Sagittula stellata E-37: one gene and its partners. The protein of the gene in region 3 interacts with the protein of the main gene of each other region in a pairwise test. Links are inferred from orthologs where the notes say so. Each region holds a gene or a part of one and is shown on either strand. Other genes may lie near its edges.

Evidence for each region.
Region 1: the proteins of rho (region 3) and hfq interact in binary tests that used the Escherichia coli proteins (3 or more experiments, as listed by UniProt). The link is inferred for Sagittula stellata E-37 from one-to-one orthologs.
Region 2: the proteins of rho (region 3) and nusG interact in binary tests that used the Escherichia coli proteins (3 or more experiments, as listed by UniProt). The link is inferred for Sagittula stellata E-37 from one-to-one orthologs.

What each region holds. Positions count from the first base shown.
Region 1 is NZ_CP155729.1:2,686,862-2,689,987, forward strand. The notes cover bases 85-3,056. They hold hfq (RNA chaperone Hfq), read right to left. Parts: upstream 1,703-3,056; coding sequence 1,466-1,702; downstream 85-1,465. Other genes in these bases: hflX (GTPase HflX), read right to left, coding at 195-1,448; ABFK29_RS12730 (TrkH family potassium uptake protein), read right to left, coding at 1,830-3,056. In the rest of the region: more of ABFK29_RS12730, read right to left, coding at 3,057-3,126. UniProt on the Escherichia coli protein: RNA chaperone that binds small regulatory RNA (sRNAs) and mRNAs to facilitate mRNA translational regulation in response to envelope stress, environmental stress and changes in metabolite concentrations.
Region 2 is NZ_CP155729.1:4,438,839-4,441,861, forward strand. Bases 155-3,023 are described here. They hold nusG (transcription termination/antitermination protein NusG), read right to left. Parts: upstream 1,922-3,023; coding sequence 1,388-1,921; downstream 155-1,387. Other genes in these bases: rplA (50S ribosomal protein L1), read right to left, coding at 155-633; rplK (50S ribosomal protein L11), read right to left, coding at 639-1,091; secE (preprotein translocase subunit SecE), read right to left, coding at 2,083-2,286; ABFK29_RS21110 (hypothetical protein), read left to right, coding at 2,468-2,890. Outside these bases: more of rplA, read right to left, coding at 1-154. UniProt on the Escherichia coli protein: Part of the processive rRNA transcription and antitermination complex (rrnTAC). The complex forms an RNA-chaperone ring around the RNA exit tunnel of RNA polymerase (RNAP).
Region 3 is NZ_CP155729.1:308,636-311,686, forward strand. Bases 151-3,047 are described here. They hold rho (transcription termination factor Rho), read right to left. Parts: upstream 2,287-3,047; coding sequence 1,015-2,286; downstream 151-1,014. Other genes in these bases: mnmE (tRNA uridine-5-carboxymethylaminomethyl(34) synthesis GTPase MnmE), read right to left, coding at 151-1,007; ABFK29_RS01540 (Maf family protein), read left to right, coding at 2,824-3,047. Also shown: more of mnmE, read right to left, coding at 1-150; more of ABFK29_RS01540, read left to right, coding at 3,048-3,051. UniProt on the Escherichia coli protein: Facilitates transcription termination by a mechanism that involves Rho binding to the nascent RNA, activation of Rho's RNA-dependent ATPase activity, and release of the mRNA from the DNA template.

The DNA of each region.
Region 1 (3,126 bases), 2.4 Mb from region 3 along the record:
CCAAAGGTTACCAACCGGCCGGTTCGGCCCCCCGAAACGGCCGGTTCACCCCTTACAGGCCGGAAACCTTGCTGAAAAAACCGGAAATCGTTGTGGAGCTGCCGGGGCTGTCGCACAAGACCTGCCCGTTGCATCGCCCCCGCGCGGCGTCTTAACCCCGCCGCGCGCGCCGTTAAGGATGACAGGGTTAACGCCTAAAGCTGACCGAAACGCGCCCGGTCCCGCGCCGACCATGTCACCGTCAGCGCATAGCCGTCCTCGGTCTGGCGCTCGTCCTCCACCAACCCCTTTTCGAACAGCCACGCCCGCTTGCGCCCCTCGTCGAACGCAAGTGTCAGAGCCTCGGTCCGCCGCTCCTCGCCGAGCGCCTCCGTCACCGCGTCAAGGAAGCCGTCCAGCCCCTCTCCGGTCACGGCAGAGACCGCGAAGATACCCGCGTCCCGGTCCGCGCGGGCCTCAGTCGCGACTTTAACATCGCCCGACAACCTATCGATCTTGTTCCACAATTCGATCTGAGGCGTGCCCTCATCGACACCCAATCCGTCCAGGATCGTGCGCACGTCCTCTGCCTGCGCATCGGTCTCGGGATGGGAAATGTCGCGCACGTGCACGATGACGTCCGCTGCCAGCACCTCCTCCAGCGTGGCCCGGAAGGCCGCCACCAGTTCGGTCGGCAGGTCGCTGATGAATCCCACCGTGTCCGACAGGATCACATCCGCGCCAGTCGGCAGGCGCACCGCCCGCATGGTCGGGTCGAGCGTGGCGAAAAGCATGTCCTTCGCCATCACCTCCGCCCCGGTCAACCGATTGAAAAGTGTGGATTTTCCGGCGTTCGTATAACCAACGAGGGCAACGATCGGATAGGGCACCTTGGCCCGCGCCTTGCGGTGCAGTTCGCGGGTCTTGACCACCTTCTCAAGCTGCCTGCGCAACCGCACAAGCTGCTCGTCGATGGCGCGCCGGTCCGCCTCGATCTGCGTCTCGCCCGGACCGCCGACGAATCCCAATCCGCCGCGCTGGCGCTCAAGGTGGGTCCAGGCCCTGACCAGCCGCGTCCGCTGATAGCTGAGCGCCGCCATTTCCACCTGCAGCACACCTTCCCGCGTCGCCGCCCGGTCGCTGAAGATCTCAAGGATCAGCCCCGTCCGGTCCAGCAGCTTGACCTTCCACTCGCGTTCCAGGTTGCGTTGCTGAACCGGCGTCACCGGGCCGTCGACCAGCACCAGCTCCACCTCGTTTTCGAGGATCAACTCCTTGAGTTCGCTGATCTTTCCGGAACCGAACAACATGCCGGGATGCGGATCGCGCAACGGCACGACCGTTTCGCCCACAACCTCCAGGTCGGGGAGCGCGCGCGCCAGCGACACCGCCTCCTCCAGCGCCATTTCGGGATCGCGGCGCCGGTCCGGAGTACGGATGTTGGGATGCAGAACCCAGGCGCGGGTCACATGAGGGTCATGTTCCCTCAGTTGTCTTCCCCGTCGTACAGGTTGATCGGCTGACCCGGCATGATCGTGGAAATCGCGTGCTTGTACACAAGCTGAGACTGCCCGTCACGACGCAGCAGAACGCAGAAGTTGTCGAACCAGGTGATGACACCCTGCAATTTCACGCCGTTGATCAGGAACACCGTCACCGGCACCTTGGTCTTGCGTACGTGATTGAGGAATGCGTCCTGAAGGTTCTGTCTGTCGGAAGCCATTGGTTTGCCTTTGTTCTTGCCTTTGGCCCGTCCCTCGGGGCCGCCCACGTCTTCGGGAGTATGCGTTGCCACTTCCGGAGTTTCCAGACGCAATTTCAAGGTTTTTCGCACCCGCGGTGCCTCTGTGTCATCCACGCCAACTCTCCGGGCTAAGCATCACGATCACGGCCAGCAGCTCAAGCCGACCGAGCACCATCGCACCGCAAAGGATCACCTTTGCATGCCACGCATAGAGCCCGAGGTCTATGGGGATTGATGGCGCTACGTCAATCAAGGGTCCGGTGTTGGCCAGCGTGGCGATGGTCAGCACCGTCGCCTGCTCGAAGTTCAACCCGTAAAGCCCCAGTACCATTGTCAAAAGCGAAAGCGTCACTGCGAACAGCATGAAGAAGACCCAGGCGATGAACGCGCCCTCCCTCCGCATCCTACGGCCCAACAGCCCGGCACCGCCGACCGAGGAAGGATGCACCAGCCGCTCGATCTCGCGCTGGCCGTTGAGGTACAGCGCGTAGACCCGCAGCAGCTTTACCCCGCCCGCTGTCGTCGCCACGCCGCCGCCCAGCAACGCCAGCCCCATCAGGATTATCCCCGGCGTCGACAGGCCCGACCAATCCTGAGCCGTGGCCCACTCGGAGCTGAGAAAACCGTTTGTCGTCAAGAAGCTGGCGGCGGTGAACAGCCCGCCCCACAGCGCCTTGAGCCCGGCCAGTGCGTTCTGCTCGTCCCCGATGTCGAACGCTGCCGCCCAGTGGCGCGCGAACAAGACCAGGGGCACGACGATGATGATAAGAAGACCCAGCCGGAATTCGGCATCGTAGTAAAGGCCCCGCTCGTTGCGGGTGTCGGACGAAAACGTCTGCCGCGACAGGGCGAAGGCGAGGAACAGGAAAAGGATCGCCTCACCCCACATGCCGCTGGGCGCGTTTTCGACGCCTCCGACGGGCGAGATGCCCGAGGTCGACATGACCGACATGGCGTGTGTGAGGGCGACCAGCGGCGTGTCGCCCGCCACCAGCAGCATCACAGCCAACGCCAGTGTCAGCCCGACATACAGCGGCACCAGAGCCTCGGCGCTGCGCATCAGCCGGAACCCCGGGTTCGACGTCGTGCTGCGCGCCACGCCCGGCAGGATGGCCTGACCGGGCTCGCCCGCCGCCGTCACTTCGAACCCGCCAAGCGCCAGCGGTGCAAGAATGGCAGAGGCCGCCACCCACATGAGCATCCCCCCCAGCCAGCCGACCTGCGCGCGCCACAGGTGTTCCGGCCCCGACAGGCGCGCCGGGTCGAACAGCGTGGCTCCGGTGGTGGTGAAGCTCGAAACCATCTCGAAATAGGCGCTGTCGAAGGTGGTTGTGCGCACCGCTTCATAGAACGGCACGGCCATCATCAGCGGCAGAAGCAGGAAGCCGGCGGCCAGTGCAAGC
Region 2 (3,023 bases), 4.1 Mb from region 3 along the record:
CTTCTTCATGTAGGTGCCCTTCGCGCCGGCCGGTTTGGCTGCGGACACGGCGTTCACGAACGCGCGGATGTTCTCTGCCAGCTTGGCCTCGTCGAAAGAGACCTTGCCGACACCGGCGTGCACGACACCGGCCTTCTCGGCCTTGAACTGGACCTGACCGCCCTTGGCTGCCTCGACGGCCTCCTTGACGTCCATGGTCACGGTGCCGACCTTCGGGTTCGGCATCAGGTTACGCGGGCCCAGGATCTTGCCCAGACGACCCACGACCGGCATCATGTCCGGCGTCGCGATGCAACGGTCGAACTCGATGGTGCCGCCCTGGATGGTTTCCATCAGGTCTTCTGCGCCGACGATGTCAGCACCGGCTTCCTTTGCCTCGTCCGCCTTCGGGCCGCGTGCAAAGACAGCCACGCGGACGGTCTTGCCGGTGCCGTTCGGCAGGCCGACCACGCCGCGGACCATCTGGTCTGCGTGACGCGGATCGACACCGAGGTTCATCGCGATTTCCACGGTCTCGTCGAACTTCGCGTTGGAGTTCGTCTTGATCAGGGAAACGGCTTCCTCGATGGTGACGTTTTCCTTGCCTTCAAAGGCTTCGCGGGCTGCACGGGTGCGCTTACCAAGTTTTGCCATGACGATTACCCTTTCACCTCGATGCCCATCGACCGGGCGGAGCCCAGGATGATCTGCATTGCCGCTTCGACGTCGTTCGCCGAAAGGTCCTTCATCTTGGCTTCGGCGATCTCGCGGACCTGCGCCACGGTGACGTGCGCGATGGTCTCACGGCCCGGCTTTTCGGCACCGCGGGGGCGGTTACGCTTGCCCACGGGCTTCAGGCCGGCGGCCTTCTTCAGGTAATAAGACGCGGGGGGCGTCTTGATGTCCATCGTGAAGGACTTGTCCTGATAGTAGGTGATCACGGTCGGGCACGGCGCGCCGGGCTCCATTTCCTGCGTCTTGGCGTTGAACGCCTTGCAGAATTCCATGATGTTGATGCCGCGCTGACCCAGCGCCGGACCGACCGGCGGGGAGGGGTTGGCTTTGCCTGCAGGGATCTGCAGCTTCATCTTGCCGGCGAGCTTCTTGGCCATCGGCTTTCTCCTTTTCCATCTCCCCCGCGACGCGTCGAAGGGGCTTCACGTGGCGTGGTCAGGTCCGGATCTCGCGCGACCCTCGCCTCCCACGGCGGATTGCGCGCAACCGACAGGTTCCGCAGCAACAGGGGCGCCGCATATAACCTCGGCGCGGATTTGGCAAGTGATTCCGGACGGCGCCGCGGGAAGAGGACGAACGGCACCACGACGCGCCAACGAAAAGGCCCGCGCAAGGGCGCGGGCCGCACAAATCCGATGGGTCACGCCGCCGGGGGCCTTACGGCCCGACAGGATCAGCCCTGCTTCGACACCTGGGTGAAGTCCAGCTCCACCGGGGTTTCGCGGCCGAAGATCGACACCGACACCGACAGGCGCTGGTTGTCCTCGTCCACGCCCTCGACCATGCCGTCGAAGCCCTCGAACGGACCGTCGTTGACCTTGACCCGCTCGCCGATCTCGAAGTGGATGAGCGTCCGGGGGGCCTCGTCGCTTTCCTGCACGCGGCCGAGGATCGCCTCGACCTCCGCGTCGCGCATCGGCATCGGACGGCCCTGCGGCCCGAGGAAACCGGTCACCCGGTTGATGTTGGAAATCAGGTGATAGCCGCGATCCGACATCTCCATGTGGACCAGCACGTAACCGGGCATGAAGCGACGCTCGGTCGTCACCTTCTTGCCGCGCCGCACCTCGATGACTTCTTCGGTCGGGACCATGACCTCGTCGATCTGGTCCTGGAGCCCCTGCTCCTCAACCGATGTCCTGATCTGCTCGGCAATCTTCTTCTCGAAGTTCGAGAGAACGCTCACCGAATACCACCGCTTTGCCATATCGACCTCGATCAATTCCGCCCCCGCACGGGGCGCCTTCCGGAAATGAAACGGCGCGCGAGCCTTTATAGCCGCGCGCCGGAAACTGGACCCGTCCGTTACACCGTCCGAAACCGGATGGCAAGGGCCGGAGCGTTGCCGCGCCCCGGATCGGCGCCGGATCAGCTTCCGCCGAAATACGTCAGGATGCCCGTCAGACCGGACCGGATCGCAAGGTCGACCAGCGCAAAGAAGACCGCCGTCAGCGATGCCATGATGAAGACCATGATGCTGGTCAGCGTGACTTCGCGCCGGGTCGGCCAGACGATCTTGGCCACTTCTGCGCGGACCTGCTGGATAAACGTGAGCGGGTTGGTCGTCGCCATGCGTGAATGTCCCGTGTGCTGCGGTTTCGTGGGCATGTACGCGCGGGCGGCGGCAAAAGCAAGGCATCAGCCGCTCCCGCTTACGTGAAAGAACCGAATGAACCTTTTCCGGACTTGCGAAGTTTACCCCCCCAGAGCGCCACGGCAACTGCACCGGAGGCGCAGCAGAAAAGGAAATGACATGAAACGTATTCTGACCGCCACCGCCCTTGTCTCCGTGATCGCCACCGGCGCAATGGCCCAGAGCGAAAGCAGCTTCAACGCAAACGAGATCAACACCTTCATCCCCGAGGTGAACGTGGAGATGCTCCCCGACGCGCAGGTCGCATCCCTGATGGCAATCATCAGCGGCGACGGCAACGAAGAGTCCAAGGAGCGCGAGATGCGCGCCTACCTGGGCGAGTTCAAGTCGAACAACCCCGAGCTGGAAATCACCCTCTACCCCGACGGCCTGTCCGATGCCGAGGTCGAGGCTATGATGGCATACGCACCGGGCGTCGACGTCTACGAGCTGACCGACGAGCAGTTCGCAGAGCTTCGGGCCGTCTTGGCAACCAACGACGAAGAGGCGATCAAGGCCTACATCGAAACCCTCCAGATGTAATCCTGCCCACAGGTCTACCCGGAAAGGGGCCGCGTTTCGCGGCCTCTTTCTCGTGCCTGATCACAGCCGATCACGCTCTCGTAAGGAACTGAAAATTAATCGAATTTTCTTGGAACGATCATTGGGGGAGCGG
Region 3 (3,051 bases):
TAGCCGGTCCGACCGGAAAGCCCATCATCCAATGATCCCGAGTCATCTTTCGCCCAGCGGACCACGTCCCCTGATCGTACGCCAATTTCGGGCTGACCGCCACGCTCCACAAGGTGAACCCTGAGGTCAGCGGCTTCTGCCCGCCGACGCGCCAGATCGATCCCAAGACGTTCAACCGGATCCTCCGTTTCGCGCAGCCCGGCGGTGTCAAGAAAGGTGACCGGCAAGCCTCCTACGTCCATACGCACCTCGATCACATCGCGCGTTGTCCCCGCGATTTCCGAAGTGATCGCCGCGTCGCGACCTGCCAGATTGTTCAACAGGGTGGACTTCCCTGCATTTGGCGGTCCAACAATCGCTACCTCGAACCCCATCCGCACACGTTCCGCCGCATCCAACCCGCGCAACTCCGCCTGAATATCGGACAGAACATCCTTAAGCAGGCCGACAACTTCGCCAGCCACATCGACAGGCACATCCTCATCTACGAAATCGATCGTCACTTCCAGCAAGGACGCGGCGCGCACCAGCTTCTGACGCCATTCGGACACCCGACCCGACAATGCGCCGGACAGTACAGCAAGCGCCTGCTTTCGTTGGCCTTCCGTTTCCGCTTCGATCAGGTCGGCCAGCGCCTCCACTTGGGTGAAATCCATGCACCCGTTTTCCAGGGCACGCCGCGTGAATTCTCCTGGCTGTGCTGGGCGACACCCTTCCAAAAGCGACAACTCAAGAAGTATCGCGCGAACGACGGCGATGCTTCCATGTAGATGAAACTCTGCAGACTCTTCGCCTGTAAAGCTCGCACCCGCCGCAAAAACCACAACCATGGCTTTGTCGACGTGCGCGCCAGACGTATCCCGCAAAGTACGCAAGACCATGCGGCGCGGCTCGGGAACCGATCCCGCAAGCGCCTTCACGGCCTCCCAGGAACGATCTCCGGACACGCGGACCACGGCGACACCGGACCTGCCCGGCGCCGATGCCAAGGCAAAGATCGTATCCATCGGCGTATCAGCTGTTCATAGAATCGAAGAATTCGGAGTTGGTCTTCGTCTGCTTCAGTTTCGAAAGGAGGAACTCAATGGCGTCGGTTGTACCCATCGGGTTGAGAATCCGACGCAGAACGAACGTTTTCTGAAGATCGATCTTGTCGATAAGCAGATCCTCTTTCCGGGTGCCGGACTTGAGAATGTCGATGGCAGGGAAGACCCGCTTGTCCGCCACCTTGCGGTCCAGAACGATCTCGGAGTTGCCCGTGCCCTTGAATTCTTCGAAGATGACCTCATCCATACGCGATCCCGTGTCGATCAGCGCAGTTGCAATGATGGTCAACGACCCGCCTTCTTCGATGTTACGGGCGGCGCCAAAGAACCGCTTGGGCCTTTGCAGCGCGTTTGCATCGACACCACCGGTCAGAACCTTGCCCGAGGACGGGACAACAGTGTTGAAGGCTCTACCAAGTCTTGTGATAGAGTCCAAAAGGATAACGACATCTCGTTTATGTTCGACGAGACGTTTGGCCTTTTCGATCACCATTTCGCTGACAGCAACGTGACGCGTGGCAGGTTCGTCGAAGGTGGACGAAATGACCTCACCTTTCACCGAACGCTGCATGTCGGTGACTTCTTCCGGGCGTTCGTCGATCAGGAGAACGATCAGGTAGCATTCCGGGTGGTTCTTTTCGATGGACGCCGCGATGTTTTGCAGCAGAACCGTCTTACCCGTGCGCGGCGGCGCGACAATCAGCGACCGTTGTCCCTTACCGATGGGACACACCAGGTCGATGATACGGGCGGAGCGATCCTTGATAGTCGGATCTTCGATCTCCATCTTCAGCCGTTCGTCCGGATACAGCGGCGTCAGGTTGTCGAAAGCGATCTTGTGACGCGCGCGTTCCGGATCCTCGAAGTTGATCGCACCCACAGACACCAGGGCAAAGTAGCGCTCCTCGTTGTCAGGTGCGCGGATCTCGCCCTCGATGCTGTCACCCGTCCGCAGAGAGTGTTTCCGGATCATGTCGGGTGACACGTAGATGTCGTCCGGACCGGGCAGGTAGTTCGCCTCCGGAGAGCGGAGAAAACCGAAACCGTCCTGAAGCACTTCCAGAACGCCGTCCCCATAGATCAGCCAGCCCTCGTCGGCACGCTCCCGGAGGATCTGGAACATCATCTCGCCCTTGCGCATGGTCGAGGCGTTCTCGATCTCCAGCTCTTCCGCCATGGCCAGAAGGTCCTTGGGGCTTTGGGCTTTCAAATCGGCAAGGTTCAGTTTTTCTTCGCTCATACGCCACATCGCGACAACAAGGCGTGTCGCGCTTTCTTCGTTTCTAGGGAGAACATGATCCAGAACAGGACCGGGAGAGAGGTAGTCTCTCCGACCCTCCGAAGTCAATGCCCGACTTAGGGCCAGGCTTCGGGGGCCACCCAAGATACTTAAAATAGAAATTTAGAAAGGTATTTGAAGATGTATGGGGGGCTTGGTTCTGTGGATTAAGGAAACTTTAACACACTTACAAACATGCCACGAGTCTATGGAAAACTTGGTGGATCGTCTCGGGACGTCTGAGAATTCTTCTCAGAAAATCATTATATAACAGTAACTTGTAAAATTTCCGGTGTGTCTGTCCAGGCTTGGATAAGACCGGGATGTCCTGTCGCTGACGACGTTTGTCACGCGGTATGAGTTATCCGTGTCAACATGGGCAAGCCCTGCGGAACAGGACATCGGAAATCGGGGTCTTTCCCGCGCTTGCATGTAGAACCGTTTTTTCGCACAAACGTCATCGATCCAGCCCACACACTCATACCAAGATTTATCCCCATGAAAGAGGACCTGATCCTCGCTTCCAGCTCCGAAATCCGCGCCAGTCTGCTCCGGTCCGCCGGTCTGAAGGTTGCGTCGGATGTTGCTCGAATCGATGAAGACATGATTCGGGAATCGCTGTTGGCCGAAGGCGCCACGCCGCGGGACATCGCTGATACCCTGGCAGAGGCAAAGGCGCAGAAGGTGTCGGGACGACACCCTGAGACGCTTGTCCTCGGATGCGAT